4 regions of the Variovorax sp. UC74_104 genome follow, and region 4 is predicted to be linked to each of the others. Evidence: predicted binding sites of a transcription regulator. Region 4 holds the regulator's gene; each other region holds the start of a gene.
The links. Region 4 encodes sigma-54, which starts transcription at its own class of promoters, with help from an activator protein. Its sites were predicted from a motif close to TGGCANGNAANCTGCTTT; they were not measured.
Positions count from the first base shown of each region.

Region 1 (3,870 bases), 370 kb from region 4:
CCGCGCAACGCCCGCCGGTACTGCACCGCTTCAGCCAGATGCCCCACCTGCACCGCCTCCGACGCAGCCAGGTCCGCAATCGTCCGCGCCACCTTCAGCGCCCGGTGCGTGCTGCGCGCGGACCAGCCCAGCTTGGCCGCCGCGTTGAACATGAATGCGCGCGCCGCGTCGTCGAGTGCCGCGTGCCGGTCGATGGCCGCGCCGTGCAGCGACTGGTTGGCATGGCCCTGGCGCTGCACTGCTCGTTCGCGCGCGGCGACGACGCGTTCTCGGATGCTGTCGGTCGGCTCGCCGGCGGGCGCTTCGAGCAGCAGCTGGGCCGAGACCGGCGGCACTTCGATGTGCAGGTCGATGCGGTCGAGCAGCGGGCCGCTGAGCTTGCCCTGGTAGCGCGACACCTGCTCCGGCGTGCAGCGGCAGGGCCTCGATGACGAGCCCAGATAGCCGCAGGGACAGGGGTTCATGGCCGCGACGAGCTGGAAGCGCGCCGGGAACTCGGCGCGCCGCGCGGCGCGGGCGATGGTGATCGTGCCGGTCTCCAGTGGTTCGCGCAGTGATTCGAGCGCGGATCGGGCGAACTCGGGAAACTCATCGAGGAAGAGGACGCCGTGGTGCGCGCGCGAGATTTCTCCGGGGCGCGGCGGGGAGCCTCCTCCGACCAGCGCCACCGCGCTCGCAGTGTGGTGCGGCGCACAAGTGGGCCTCACGCGCCAGCGCTCGGTCGCGAAGCGCCCGCCCAGGCTCGCCACCGCGGCGCTTTCCAGCGCCTCGTCGATGTGCATCGCAGGCAGCAGGCCGGCGAAGCGCTGGGCGAGCATCGACTTGCCCGAGCCCGGCTCGCCCACCATCAGCAGGCTGTGGCCGCCTGCCGCGGCGATCTCGAGCACACGCTTGACGCCGGTGTGGCCCTTGACTTCGGCGAGGTCGGCGTAGCGGGGCGGGTTCGTGTCGGGCGCGGCGTTGATGCGCGCCCACCCGTCGTCCGTGGTGTCGGGCAACTGGGAGGCTTCCTCGTCGGTCGCCACGAACTGGCGCACCACGTCCAGCAGGTGCTTCGCGCCGTACACCTCGCCGCCCGGGACCAGCGCGGCCTCCTGTGCACTTTCCAGGGGCAGCACCAGCCGCGTCGCGACGCCGCGCGTGTGCAGCGCCAGCGCCATGGCCAGCGCACCGCGGACGGGCCTGAGCTCGCCCGACAGCGAGAGCTCCCCGGCGAATTCGTGGCCGGCGAGCTTCGCGTTGTCGATCTGGCCGCTGGCCGCGAGGATGCCCAGGGCGATGGGCAGGTCGAAGCGTCCGGAATCCTTCGGCAGGTCGGCCGGGGCCAGGTTGACCGTGATGCGCTTGTTGTTGGGGAATTCCAGCCCCGCGTTCTGAAGCGCCGAGCGCACCCGCTCGCGCGCCTCCTTGACCTCCGTTTCGACCAGGCCGACTAGCGTGAAGCTCGGCAGGCCGTTCGCAAGATGCACCTCTACCGTGACACTGGCCGCTTCAAGACCCAGCAAGGCGCGGCTTTGCACCAAAGACAGTCCCATTTTTCTCCCTCTCCCCAAGATGGTGCGCACTTTTTGGGCATTCCCGCGGTGGTGCGGCGCACCGTGCATCTGCAACCACTCGCAACAGGGGTTGTAACGATTTGGCTCTCAACCGCGGCGGGGCGAGGGCTGCGAGGGCCGGGATTCGTGCACTTTGGCACGCTCCCTGCTTTGAGCCCCTCGGTCCCACAACACACCTTCGAGGAGTTCCCTGATGACGCACCGTACCGCCGCCCAGGCGCTGATCGTTCTGGCCACCGCATTGACCGCGTCCGGCGCGGCCCTGGCGCAGACTGCAACGACCGACGCCGCAGCAGCACCGGCTGCGGCTCCCGCTCCGAACCTCACGGGCAATGTGTCGATCACCACGAACTACAAGTTCCGTGGCCAGGACCAGGACATGATCGGCAAGAACGACTACGCCAAGACCAAGGGCTTCAAGCCCGCGATCCAGGGCGGCCTGGACTACGCCTTCGGCGACAGCGGCTTCTACGTGGGCAACTGGAACTCCAGCGTCAACTGGCTCAAGGGCAACAGCATCGAGATGGACGTCTACGGCGGCTACAAGTTCAAGGCCGGCCCGCTGGACATGGACGTGGGTGCGCTCACCTACATCTACCCGGGCAACTCCGCCGGCAACACCACCGAGCTGTACGTCGGCGCCACCTACGCGAACGACAGCTTCGGCTCCTTCACCGCCAAGTACTCGCACACCGTGTCGAAGGACTACTTCGGCTACGCCGGCAACAAGGCCGGCTCGGGCCTGAAGGGCACGAACACCGGCTACCTGAACCTGTCGTACAGCAAGGAGATCGTGCCCAAGGTCACGCTCAAGGCAGCCGTGGGCTTCACCAACATGTCCAGCGACATCCGCAGCCTGGGCTACAAGAGCTACGTCGACTACAACATCGGCGCGAGCTACGACTTCGGCAACGGCCTGTCGCTGACCGGCTCGGTGCAGGGCGCCAACAAGAAGAACTCGTACCTCGCGGTGAGCAACCCGGGCGTCGACTACGGCTTCGGCACCTTCGGCACGACCTACTACTCGCCGAACAAGGCCCGCTTCATCGTCACGCTGACGAAGACGCTGTAATCCGCACTACAACGAGGCGCGGCCCAAGCTGCCGCGCCACTTCATTTCCATCCGAAGGAGAAAACTCATGAAGCTGGTCACAGCCATCATCAAACCGTTCAAGCTCGACGAAGTGCGCGAAGCGCTGTCGGCCATCGGCGTGCAGGGGATCACCGTCACCGAGGTGAAGGGTTTCGGCCGCCAGAAGGGCCACACGGAGCTCTACCGCGGCGCTGAATACGTGGTCGACTTCCTGCCCAAGGTCAAGATCGAAGCGGCCGTCTCCGACGACCTCGTCGATCGCGTGATCGAGGCGGTGGAAGGCGCTGCACGCACCGGCAAGATCGGCGACGGCAAGATCTTCGTCTACAACCTCGAACAGGTCGTTCGCATCCGCACCGGCGAAACGGGCCGCGAAGCCCTCTGATCGAGTCCTGGCCCGAAAGAACAACGACTATGAAAAAACTGCTTGTCTCTCTTGCGCTCGGTTTGAGCGTGCTGGCCGCCGGTACCACCGGCTTCGCGCAGACTCCCGCCGCGGCAACGGCCGAGGCTCCGGCCGCGTCGGCACCCGCTGCCGCCGCGCCCGCTCCGGCTGCGGCGCCCGCAGCGGCAGCTCCGGCCGCCGCCGATGCTGCTCCCGCCGCCGCGCCCGCGGCCCCCGCTCCGAAGATCGACTCCGGCGACACCGCCTGGATGCTGACTTCGACCCTTCTCGTGATCCTGATGACCATCCCCGGCCTCGCGCTGTTCTATGGCGGCCTGGGCCGCTCGAAGAACATGCTGTCGGTGCTGATGCAGGTCTTCGTGATCTTCTCGCTGATCAGCATCCTGTGGGCCGTCTACGGCTACAGCCTGGCCTTCTCGGGTGACGGCAACTTCTTCGGAGGATTCGACAAGATCTTCATGAAGGGCATCACGCAGGAGACCTTCGGCGCGCTGACCACGATTCCCGAATACGTGTTCGTCGCCTTCCAGGGCACCTTCGCGGCCATCACCGTGGCGCTGATCGTCGGCGCCTTCGCGGAACGCGCCAAGTTCTCGGCCGTGCTGCTGTTCTCGGTGCTGTGGTTCACCTTCAGCTACGTGCCGATCGCCCACATCGTGTGGGGCGGCGGCCTGCTGGGCAAGGACGGCGCGCTGGACTTCGCCGGCGGCACCGTGGTGCACATCAACGCCGGTGTGGCCGGCCTGGTCGGCGCCTACATGGTCGGCAAGCGCGTCGGCTACGGCAAGGAAGCCTTCACGCCTCACTCGCTCACG
Region 1 is NZ_CP171978.1:1,003,717-1,007,586, forward strand. Features, by position in the region: gene ACHMXA_RS04840 (YifB family Mg chelatase-like AAA ATPase) at 1-1,535, opposite strand, end outside; gene ACHMXA_RS04845 (TorF family putative porin) at 1,750-2,628, shown strand; gene glnK (P-II family nitrogen regulator) at 2,696-3,034, shown strand; gene ACHMXA_RS04855 (ammonium transporter) at 3,064-3,870, shown strand, end outside.
Region 1: a site for sigma-54 is predicted at 1,691-1,708, ahead of ACHMXA_RS04845 (TorF family putative porin). Genes of this name have one in related genera too.

Region 2 (3,870 bases), 1.6 Mb from region 4:
AGCTCGGTGCCGCCCTTCATGCCCTTGAACTTGCCGGCTTCCACGTACGGGTTGAGCGAGGCCATCGCGCCCTGGAAGAAGCCCTTCATCTCGGCCGAGGCCTTCTCCAGGTTGGCCTTGTTCAGCCAGAAGTCGGCGTCTTCCTGCCCGGCGTGGATGGTGGCGTTGGGAAAGACCAGCTTGCCGTCCTGCACCAGTCCGCCGACGTGGTCGCCGTGCATGTGGGTGATGAGCACGTCGTCGACCTGCTCCGGCTGGTAGCCGGCGGCTTTGAGGTTGGCCTGCAGGTTGCCAAGCGTGGGGCCGAAGAGGCCGCCGGCGCCGGTGTCGACCAGCACCAGCTTGCTGCCGGTGTTGATGAGGTAGCCATTCACCGAGGTGGGCACGGCGTCCTTCTCGAAGCCGCGGTCGAGCAGCTTGCCGACCTGTGCCTGGGTGGTGTTGGTGAGCAGCTTCTTGGGCTCGAGGTCGAGGGTGCCGTCGAAGAGCGCCGTCACCTCGAAGTCGCCGAGCATCATCCGGTAGAAGCCCGGCGCCTGGGTCTTGACCTGCGGCGCGCCGGCCAGCGCCGTGGAAGAAAACAAAAGCATCAGCAGGCTGCCGGCCATCGCGGCGATGCCCTGGCGCAGCCAGCGAGCGGGTGTTGTTGTCATGGTTCGGCTCCTCGGTGGTTTGAAGGGGCGCCGAGAATAGCCGAGGCAGGCTGGCCTTGCAGCGTGCCCGCCTACCGACTGCCTACCAGTTGACCTCGCGCTCCGGCGTCGCCGAGATGTGATGGATCGACAGGTCGGCGCCGTCGTACTCCTCTTCCTGCGACAGCCGCAGCCCCGCCACCGCCTTGAGCGCGCCGTACACCGCCGCGCCCGCCAGCGCGGCCCAGGCCACGCCCATCACCGTGCCGATGAGCTGCGCCCACACGTTCACGCCGCCGATGCCGCCCAGCGCCTGCGTGCCGAAGATGCCCGCCGCGATGCCGCCCCAAGTGCCGCACAGCCCGTGCAGCGGCCACACACCCAGCACGTCGTCGATCTTCCACCTGTTCTGCGTGAGCGTGAACAGCTTGACGAAGATGCCGCCCGCCACGCCCCCTACCACCAGCGCGCCCAGCGGGTGCATCAGGTCGGAGCCGGCGCACACCGCCACCAGGCCGGCGAGCGGGCCGTTGTAGACGAAGCCGGGGTCGTTCTTGCCCATGGCCAGCGCCACCAGCGTGCCGCCGACCATCGCCATCAGCGAGTTGACGGCCACCAGGCCGGAGATCTTGTCGATGCTCTGCGCGCTCATCACGTTGAAGCCGAACCAGCCCACGCACAGCACCCAGGCGCCCAGCGCCAGGAACGGGATGTTCGACGGCGGATGCGCGCTCAGCGAGCCGTCGCCCCGGTAGCGGTTGCGCCGCGCGCCCAGCAGCAGCACCGCCGGCAGCGCCAGCCAGCCGCCGACCGCGTGCACCACCACCGAGCCCGCGAAGTCATGGAACTCGTGGCCGGTGAGCGAGGCGATCCAGCCCTGGATGCCGAAATGCTTGTTCCAGGCGATGCCCTCGAAGAGCGGATAGACGAAGCCGACGATCACCGCCGTGGCAATGAGCTGCGGCCAGAACTTGGCCCGCTCGGCGATGCCGCCCGAGATGATGGCCGGAATGGCCGCCGCGAATGTCAGCAGGAAGAAGAACTTCACCAGCTCGTAGCCGCTCTTTGCCGACAGTTCGGTGGCGCTCACGAAGAAATGCGTGCCGTAGGCCACGCCGTAGCCGACCAGGAAATACACGATGGTCGAGACCGAGAAGTCGACCAGGATCTTCACCAGCGCATTGACCTGGTTCTTCTTGCGCACGGTGCCCAGTTCCAGAAAGGCAAAGCCGGCGTGCATGGCCAGGACCATGATGGCGCCGAGAAGGATGAACAGCGCGTCTGCGCCCTGTTTGAGTGCGTCCATTGGAGCTTGTTGCGGGTTTTTGGTTTGAATTGGTGCGTCGCACCGGAATCAACCAGCGCGACCGGCCAATGAAGCAAAAATGGTGCCTATAGGCTCTTCGATGGTGCGACATGAACCAATAGCGGGCCGATCAAGCCCCGCCACGCACCGCTTCAGCCCGCGCCGACGCCTGTCCGCAGCGCGTCCCTGTATCGCCGGCTGCAGGGCACGGTGGTGCCGTCATGCATGTGCAGCCGGGCGTCGCCGCCGTCCAGCGGCTCGATCTCCTTGATGCGCCCCAGGTTCACCGCATGGCTGCGGTGCACGCGCACGAAGAGCGCGGGGTCGAGCTGGGTCAGGAAGTCGGTCAGCGTGGATCGCAGCAGGTAGTCGTGCCCGTTGACGTGCAGGCCGACGTAGTTGCCCTCGGCCTGGAGCCAGTCGATGTTGGTGGCGGCGATGAGGAATTCGCGGCGCAGCTTGCGGACCAGGAAGCGCTCGGGGCGCGATGGCGGCGGCGCAGGAAGCGCTTCTGCGGCCGGGGGTTCAAATCCCCCCGCCTCCGCCGAGTTCGGGCCCGAGGCAACAGCCGGCGCGGCCACCGCCCCATCCTCCGGCACGTCCAACACTCGCGCCTCCCCCTGCAACCGCAGCAGGAACAGCCGATACGCCCAGATGCCGAAGACGATGCTCACGTACACCCGCACGTCCTTGAGGTACTCGTACCCCCACTGGCTCACCCAGCCCCCGAAGTCGTAGCGTTCGCCCGCCATGGCGTACACCAGCGCCCGCAGCCCGAACATGCCCACCACGTGGACCACGCTGAACGCCAAGCTCGCCACCGCATGCCAGGCAAGGAAGCGCAGCAGGTGTGTGCGCACCAGCGGCGACAGCCGGCGTTCCACCATCGCCAGCGCCGGCACCAGGAGCAGCAGCATCAGGTGGCTGGACACCTCCCACGTCGCGACCTCCCAGTTGGGCCGGGGCACGGCGCGCGTGCGCATGTCGACGATTGCCACCATCGTGCTGAACACGGCCTGCAGCGTCAGCAGCACGATCCAGAAGGCCACCTCCAGCGGACGGCGGATCCGCGCGTAGCGTTCGTACAGGTTCTTGCGGGGGTCTCCCATGCGGGGAATTTTCGCGAAAAGGCCCCGGGGACGGCCGGTTCGGGCCGGATTTCGTCCCAACCGGCCACCGCTCGTCACAAAGCGGGGGCGATCCATCCCCTGGCCGCACCTCGCGGAAGCGGCCCGGCCGAGCATGGCGGCCTTCCCGCTTCGAGAACCCGCCCATGACCGCAGACCCCAATCCCGCAACCCCACCCGACCACCGCCGCCACGACATCGACGCCCTGCGCGCACTGGCCTTCCTCTTCGTCATCCTGTACCACGTGGGCATGTACTACGTGGCCGACTGGCCCTGGCACCTCAAGAGCCCGCACGCGGCCGAATGGCTGCAATGGCCGATGCGCGTCCTGAACCTGTGGCGCATGGACCTGGTCTTCCTGATCTCGGGCGTGTCCCTCGGCTTCCTGAGCCGGGGACAGGGCACCTGGGCCCTGCTGCGCAGCCGAGGCCTGCGGCTGATGCTGCCGCTGGCCTTCGGCATGGCGGTGGTCGTGCCCTACCAGGCCTACGCGCAGGGCGTGGCCAACGGGCTGGTCGCACCAGGCTTCGGCGCCTTCCTGCTGCGCTACCTGTCGATGGCGCAACCGTGGCCGAAGCAGGCCTTCGACGGCGCGGAGTTCGGCATCACCTGGAACCACCTCTGGTACCTGCCCTACCTGTTCACCTACACGGCGCTGATCGCGCTGACGCTGCCGCTGTGGAAATCCGCCGCCGGCCAACGGGTGCGCGGCGCCTTCAACGGCCTGCGCGGCTGGAAGCTGCTGCTGTTGCCGGTGCTGCCGCTGCTGGTCTTCACGATGCTGCTGGCCTCGCGCTTCCCGGC
Region 2 is NZ_CP171978.1:2,956,489-2,960,358, reverse strand. Features, by position in the region: gene ACHMXA_RS13760 (MBL fold metallo-hydrolase) at 1-653, opposite strand, end outside; gene ACHMXA_RS13755 (ammonium transporter) at 736-1,938, opposite strand; gene ACHMXA_RS13750 (LytTR family DNA-binding domain-containing protein) at 2,091-3,047, opposite strand; gene ACHMXA_RS13745 (acyltransferase family protein) at 3,212-3,870, shown strand, end outside.
Region 2: a site for sigma-54 is predicted at 2,009-2,026, ahead of ACHMXA_RS13755 (ammonium transporter). Genes of this name have one in related genera too.

Region 3 (3,870 bases), 1.4 Mb from region 4:
CGAGCGAGACGTCGGCCATCGCGTTCTTCATGCGTGAGCGCGGCAGGTTGGCGCCGACCACCGGCACGCCGGCGCGCACGGCGGCCATCACGGCGGGGCCGTAGCTGGCCCAGGGCCAGGCCTTGTCGCTCCAGTCGAGCGCGGCCTGCACCTGCGCCTCGGTGGCGGTAGGCGCGAGCTGCGCGGTGCTGCGGCCTTCCTCGGCCATCTCCAGCGCCAGGGCGGCGAGATGGCCGCGCGCGGCCAGCGCCTCGACCGCCTCGCGCTCGATGACGTGGTGCTCCGGCGCATCGTGCTGCTCGCCGATCAGCAGGGCGTCGACCGGCTGCAGGGCGGCCACGCGGCGCGCGATGGGAGCGTCGGGTGCATCGGCGCCGGAGAAAGAGGACAGCGCCGAACAGCCCGTGAATGCGGTCGCGGCGAACAGGGGCGGCAGCAGGAAGCGTGAAACCCGGGCGGGCCAGTATGGAAGGGGCATCGCGCCATACTATGCCCCCGGCGCGCGCACGCGGTGCCGTCCGCCGCCGCTTTTCCCTGTCGTCCCTTCTTCCGGTCCGTGCTTTCCCGTTATCCCGTTCGCGTGCTGGCCACGCTGCTGCTCGCGCTCGCTGCCGCGGGCGTCTGCCTCGCGCTGCGCACCCCGCTGCCCTGGATGATCGGCCCGCTGCTCGCGGTGTCGCTGGCCTCGATCGCAGGCGCGCCCACCGCCAGCTTCACGCCGCTGCGCAACGTGGGGCAGTGGACCATCGGCACCGCGCTGGGGCTTTACTTCACGCCGCACGTGGTCGGGCTGGTGGCCAGCGTGTGGTGGGCGATCGTGCTGGCGATCGCGTGGGCGCTGCTGCTGGGTGTGGGCTTCGGACGCTGGCTGCACGCGATGCATGCGGGGCGCATGCCGCATGTACCGGATCGATCCATGAGAGCCACGACTTACTTCTCCGGCGCCATCGGCGGCGCGTCGGAGATGACGCTGATGGCCGAATCGGCCGGCGCGCGTACCGATCTCGTGGCCGTCGGCGCACAGCCTGCGGCTGGTGGTGGTGACGGTGACCATCCCTTTCGCGATGCAGTGGAGCGGGCTGCACGGGCTGGAGATCAACCCGCCCGGCGTGCGGGAAGTGAACCCGGGCGGCCTTGCGCTGCTGGCAGCGGCGACGGGCATCGGCGCCCTGGCGATGCGCGCGCTGAAGCGCACCAACCCGTGGTTCATCGGGCCGCTGCTGGTGGCGATGGGCTTCACCATCGCGGGCCAGTCGCTGTCGGCCGTGCCCGCTTGGATGTCGAACACGGCGCAGCTGGTCATCGCCGTGAGCCTGGGCGTGCGCTTCAGCCGGGAGTTCCTGCACACGGCGCCGCGCTGGCTGGGCTCGGTGGTGCTGGGCACCTTCGGCATGCTGCTGCTCTGCGCCGCGGTGGCGTGGCTGCTGGCGTGGGCGACAGGGCTGCATCCGGCCACGATGATCCTGGGCACCTCGCCCGGCGGCATCGCCGAGATGTCGATCACCGCCAAGGTGCTGCAACTGGGCGTGCCGGTGGTCACGGCCTTCCAGGTCTGCCGGCTGGTGGCGGTGCTGCTGATCGTGGGGCCGATGTTCCGGTGGATCTACCGCTGAGGGCGCCGCGGGATGGCAAGACATGAAAAAAGCGCCCCTCGGGGCGCTTTTTGGTGATCTTTCGGGAAGCTGGCCGGATCGGGCTCAGTGCACCAGAACCGGGGTGTGCGCCAGTTCGGCGTAGCCCTCGAGCGTGTCTTCGACTTCTTCCTGCGTGGGGGTATTGAGCTGCCACGCGGCGATCTGCTGCTGGAACAGTTCGGCCCAGGAGCCGTCGAGGTAGACCTCCTTGCCCGATCGCTTGTCCACGATCTCGAAGCCATGGCGCTCCAGGACCGGCATGTTCGGCTGCGCGGGCGCGTCGCCCTCGTTGGGCTGCACGTGCACGACGACGAAAGACTCCGAGTCATAAAGCATGTTCATGGCGGGCCCTGTGAGAATGTCGATGGCGTTCATGGGGGTTAGATAGCAATCAACGCGCCAGTTTCAAGATAGGTTGTCTATCTGTAAAACCAACTGGCTAATTGGCATATCCCTGGCTCCTTTCGCTTCGTTAGTGTGACTTTCTCCTCAATTGGGCGGGCCTGAAGGCAGGGGTTTGCGCAACTGGGCGTCAGCGAAGTCCCCGTTGGTCTCGGTTTGCTTGATCCGAACGGGTAGATACCCGTATTCCGGGGCCAGCCAGAGCTCCAGTTTCCGGTCGAAGGCCTTGCGCGGGTCGCGCGTGAGCTTGCGGGCGGTGAATTCGCCGGCCGGCAGGCTGAGTTTTTCCTCCTCTCCGACCACGAAGACCCAGACATCGGCGTCCCGAGGGCCCACGGTCTGCACCGAGATCCTGGTGCCGGCGGGATAGCGCTGCGGGCTGGCCGCCAGCAGGCCGCCGAGCTGCATCATCACGCTCATGCGGTCCTGCGCGCCCGGCAGCAGCGGCACCGGGGGCGCGTTGTTGCTGAAGACGATCTGGTTCTGGTCGCGCACGAAATGCGACGCCACCTCGGACTTGCGGCTTTCGGAGTACCGCTCCGGCTCCAGGCCCGAAGGGCCGATGCGCCCCGTGCTGTGCCAGTTGAGCAGGGTGAAGAACACGGCCTTGAGCGTCAGCCGGCCGTCGTAGCGGGTGCCGTCCTGCAGCCAGACCAGCTCGCCGAACACGCCGCGCTGGGGGGATGAGCCACTCTGTCCGGTGGCCTCGAAATCCAGCGTGACCGAGCCCGGGATCTTCATCGCCTGCGTGCCGGCGATGGTGCCCGAGGCCTCGCCCCCGGCCGCCGCCTGCGTGCCGGTTCCGCTGCCACCGGAAGGCGATGTCGCCCCAGCTGGCGCGCTGGCCGCCGCTTCGGGCGGTGTTGCTCCTGAATCGGTAGCGGCCTGGGCCGTCAGATTGGGCGTTTCAGGCGTGGGCGTCGCGGCTGCCTCAGGTTCGGGCGATGGCTCGGCGGGGGCCGGCTTCGGTGCGGGCTTCGGTTTGGGCACCGAGGCTTCGCGCGGCCGTTTGGGCTTCGGGGGCGGCGCGGGCTTCGCTTCGGCCGGTGCGGCCGCCGGTGCAGGCGCTTCGGCGGCCGGCGGCGCGATCACGATGGTGCGCGTGCTGAACTTGTTCGCCAGCGGCGAGGGCTCCGGGCCGATGGCCATCGGCGCCAGCCCGAGCAGCAGCACGTGGACCAGCCCCACCAGCAGCGTCAACCCGATCAGCACCCGCCACGACGGACGCCCCGGCAGGCCGGGAGGCAGCGACGGCGAGGAAGAAGGGGCGACGAGCGTCGGCATCGGTATGTGGAGTGGGGCGCCGGCCCGGAGGTTCACCAAAGACCACCTCGGTAAACTGCCGCCCGTCCAACCAGTTTAAGTGGGAGCGGCGACCGGTCCGTGCCGGCGGCCCGCTCCAGTCCTCACGCACGCACGCACCGCATCATGAAACTAGCCACCCTGAAGGACGGCTCGCGCGACGGCCAGCTCGTCGTCGTCTCGCGCGACCTCACGCTCGCCCATTACGCCACCGGCATCGCCAACCGGCTGCAGCAGGTGCTGGACGACTGGGGCTTCATGAGCCCGCAGCTGCAGGACCTGTACGCGAATCTCAACGCCGGCCGCGCGCGCCACGCCTTTCCCTTCGACCCCTCGATGTGCATGGCCCCGCTGCCGCGCGCCTACCAGTGGGCCGACGGCTCGGCCTACATCAACCACGTGGAACTGGTGCGCAAGGCGCGCAACGCCGAGGTGCCCGAAAGCTTCTACACCGACCCGCTGATGTACCAGGGCGGCAGCGACGACTTCCTCGGCCCGACCGACGACGTGGTCGTGCCCAGCGAGGCCATGG
Region 3 is NZ_CP171978.1:21,190-25,059, reverse strand. Features, by position in the region: gene ACHMXA_RS00115 (ChaN family lipoprotein) at 1-478, opposite strand, end outside; partial or broken gene ACHMXA_RS00110 (AbrB family transcriptional regulator) at 557-1,613, shown strand; gene ACHMXA_RS00105 (DUF3567 domain-containing protein) at 1,698-1,976, opposite strand; gene ACHMXA_RS00100 (DUF3108 domain-containing protein) at 2,124-3,320, opposite strand; gene ACHMXA_RS00095 (fumarylacetoacetate hydrolase family protein) at 3,465-3,870, shown strand, end outside.
Region 3: a site for sigma-54 is predicted at 2,019-2,036, ahead of ACHMXA_RS00105 (DUF3567 domain-containing protein). Genes of this name have one in related genera too.

Region 4 (3,870 bases):
GTCCATCAAGAGCCGCACGCGCACGCCGCGCTGGGCGGCGTCGCGCAGGGTGCGCAGCAGGTAGCGGCCGGTCTCGTCGTTCTCGATCTGGTAGTACTGCACGTCCAGCGTGCGCTGCGCGCGGCGGGCCAGCTGGATGCGGGTGTCGAAGGCGAAGTCGCCGCCGGGCATCAGGCGGAAGCCGCTCAGGTCGGGGTCGGGCTGCGAGGCCAGCGCGATCTTGCCCAAGGCGGTGTCGGCCGAGACGGCGATGGCCTTGGTCGGCGTGCGCGGCGCCTCGTCGGGCAGCGTGGCGCAGCCGGCGACAAACAGCACGACCATGGCGAGCACCACAGCCATGCCCAAACGCCACCCGGATCCATTCAAGGAACACCGCGGAACCGGCTCAGCCGGGCCGCAGGTGTTGCCCCCTGCAAGGGGGTTGGCGAAGCGACACGAAGTGCGCATAGCCTGGGGGTGTACCAATTACAAGGCTTTGCGCAGGTTGGCGGGCGCGATGCGCAGCGCCTCGCGGTACTTGGCGACGGTGCGGCGCGCGCACTCGATGCCCTGCTCCTTCAGCATCTCGGAGATCTGGCTGTCCGACAGCGGCTTCTTCACGCTCTCGGAGCCGACGAACTGCTTGATGAGCGCGCGCACCGCGGTGCTCGACGCATTGCCGCCGGTCTCGGTGCCCAGCGCCGAGCCGAAGAAGTACTTGAGCTCGACCGTGCCGAAGGGCGTGGCCATGTACTTGGCGGTGGTCACGCGCGAGATGGTCGATTCGTGTAGGCCCAGCTCGTCGGCGATCTCGCGCAGCACCAGCGGGCGCATGGCGAGCTCGCCGTGCACGAAGTAGCTCTTCTGCCGCTCGACGATGGCGTTGCTCACGCGCAGGATGGTGTCGAAGCGCTGCTGGATGTTCTTGATGAACCAGCGCGCCTCCTGCAGCCGCTGCGACAGCGCCTGGCTGCCCTCGCCCTTGTGCGACTTCAGCGCGCCGGCGTAGATGTCGTGCACGCGCAGGCGCGGCATCACGTCGGGGTTGAGCATCACGCGGAACTTCACGTTGGTGCCGCGGCCGGTCTTGGTGACGATCACGTCCGGAATGATGACGTTGCGCTCGACGTCGACGAAGCGCCGGCCCGGCTTGGGCTCCAGCCGCGCGATGACCTGCAGCGCCGAGCGCACCAGCTCCTCGCTGCTGCGGGTGAGCGTGGCCAGGCGCTTGAAGTCGCGGCGCGCGAGCAGCTCCATGGGCTGCTTGCAGATGGCCAGCGCCGTCTTGCGGACCAGTTCCTCTTCCTCGGTCTCGTCGTCGCTGGCCATGGCGCGCAGCTGGATGCTCAGGCACTCGCCGAGGTCGCGCGCACCCACGCCAGCGGGCTCCAGGCTCTGCAGCAGGCCGAGCGCCACCTGGAAGTGATGCACCAGGTCGTCGAACTGGTCGTTGTCGTCGCCGGCCAGGCCCGAGGCCAGCGCGGGCAGCGAGTCCTCGAGGTAGCCGTCGTCGTTGAGCGATTCGATCAGGAAGCGCAGCGCGGCGCTGTCGTTCTCGTTCAGGCGCAGGCTCAGCGCCTGGCGGTGCAGGAAGGATTGCAGCGACTCCTGGCTGCGCGCGAGCTCGGTGGCGTCGGCGCGCTCGTCGTCGCCCAGGTTGTTCTGGCGCGCGGGCGCGTCGCTGCCCCATTCGCTGTCGTCGGGCGCCATGTCGACGGTGCCGTCGCCCTCCCAGTCGGGCTCGCGCTCGGAGATCTCGGCGGCGGGGCCGTCGGAGTCAGCGGTGGAGGCGCTCTCGGCGGACGAACTCGTGCTGCTGCTGGCGGCCGGGGAGGCGAAGTCGCCCTCGCCTTCGCCGCCGTCATCGCGGGGGACCGGCGCGTCGGCCGTGTCGAGCCCGAATTCCTCGCGCGCGGCTTCTTCCGCGGTGCGCTCGAGGAACGGGTTCTCGTCGAGCATCTGCTCCACCTCCTGGCTCAGTTCGAGCGTGGAGAGCTGCAGCAGCCTGATCGACTGCTGCAGCTGCGGCGTGAGCGCCAGATGCTGCGAAACGCGAAGGGATAGCCCTTGCTTCATGGTGGAAACCGCCCCCGCGCCTTACATGCGGAAGTGCTCGCCCAGGTACACCCTGCGTACCTCGGCGTTGTCGACGATCTCCGAAGGCGTGCCTTGTGCCAGCACATGCCCGTCGCTGATGATGAAGGCGTGGTCGCAGATGCCCAGCGTCTCGCGCACGTTGTGGTCGGTGATGAGCACGCCGATGCCGCGCTCCTTCAGGAAGCTGATGATCCGCTGGATCTCGATCACCGCGATCGGGTCGATGCCGGCGAAGGGCTCGTCCAGCAGGATGAAGCGCGGCTGCGTGGCCAGGGCGCGCGCGATCTCGACGCGGCGGCGCTCGCCGCCCGACAGCGCGAGCGCCGGCGAATCGCGCAGGTGGTCGACGCGCAGGTCAGCCAGTAGCTCGGACAGGCGCTCCTCGATGTGCGGCTTCGACAGCGGCGCCATCTTGCCGTTCGCGTCGGGCTCCATCTGCAGCTCGAGCACGGCGCGCACGTTCTCCTCGACCGTGAGCTTGCGGAAGATGGAAGCTTCCTGCGGCAGGTAGCTCAGGCCCATGCGGGCGCGGCGGTGGATCGGCATGTGGGCGATCGGCTCGCCGTCGATGGTGATGTCGCCGGCATCGGCGCGCACCAGGCCCACGATCATGTAGAACGAAGTGGTCTTGCCGGCGCCGTTGGGGCCCAGCAGCCCGACGACTTCGCCCTTCTGCACGTCGAGCGAGACGTCCTTCACGACCGTGCGGCTGCCGTAGCTCTTCTTCAGGCCGCGCGCGACCAGGCGGCTGCCCGGTGCGCCGCCGGCGTCCTGGGTTCCTGCGGATTCGATCACTTGCGCGTGTCTCCCTGGTCACTGCCGAGCGTGGTGCTCGGGCGCAGGCCCTTGCCCGGTGCCGGGGTGGCTGCCGGCGGCGGTGCCTTCGCACCACCGGCCGGGGCCGAGGCGCCCGCGGCCGGCGCGGTGGCGGTTGCTGCCTTGGGGGTGAGGATGGTCCTGACGCGTCCGCCCGGCGCCGAAGCGTTGACGGCGGTGTTCGGCGGCACGGTGGAGCCGTTGACGGTGTAGGTGTCGTTGCTCTGGTCGTAGACGATCAGCGCGCCCTGGCTCTCGTCGTTCGGCGTGGCGCCGAGCAGCCGGCGCATGGTGGCGTTGCGGATGAACTTGACGTTGTCGGCGCGGCTGTCGTACTCGATGACTTCCGACTCGCCCTCGATCCATTCGTCGGGCGCGTTGCGCTTCTGTTTGTAGTAGGCCCGCTTGCCGGGCGCCGCCGTGACCACGCCGTACTGGTAGCCCTCGGCGTCCTGGCGCACGTCCAGCCGCGCGCCGCGGATGATGATCGTGCCCTTTGTCACCAAAACGTTGCCGGTGAACACGCTGGTCTGCTTCAGGTCGTCGTAGCGCATTGCGTCCGACTCGATGTTCATCGGCTTGGAGCGGTCGGCGGTCTCGGCCACGGCGCCCGACGCGAGGCCTGCCAGCAACAGGGCGCCGGCGGCCAGCTGGCCGATGCGACGCAGGAAGGAGGTGGTGGTGTAGGAGTGCAATGTCATAGAGGCACGAAACTTGCTCGGCATTGTATGCGGCTGAGTGCTTCCGCCCCGCACGCACAGATGAAAAAGCCCGCCTAGGCGGGCTTGACTTTCCTTCTGGTTTTCTCCCAGAAACACCGCGCAACCGCGCGGTACGGCTCGGCTTTTGGCGCTCAGCCCTTCTTTGCCTCACCAATGAGATAGTTCACGACCTGAAGCACCTTGGTCATGTTGCCGGCAGTTTCACCGTCGACATACCAGCGGCCGGCCACGGCCATCGCGGGCACGCCCGCCACCT
Region 4 is NZ_CP171978.1:1,377,467-1,381,336, reverse strand. Features, by position in the region: gene ACHMXA_RS06545 (phospholipase D family protein) at 1-339, opposite strand, end outside; gene rpoN (RNA polymerase factor sigma-54) at 466-2,055, opposite strand; gene lptB (LPS export ABC transporter ATP-binding protein) at 2,077-2,871, opposite strand; gene lptA (lipopolysaccharide transport periplasmic protein LptA) at 2,868-3,593, opposite strand; gene ACHMXA_RS06525 (thiol:disulfide interchange protein DsbA/DsbL) at 3,746-3,870, opposite strand, start outside.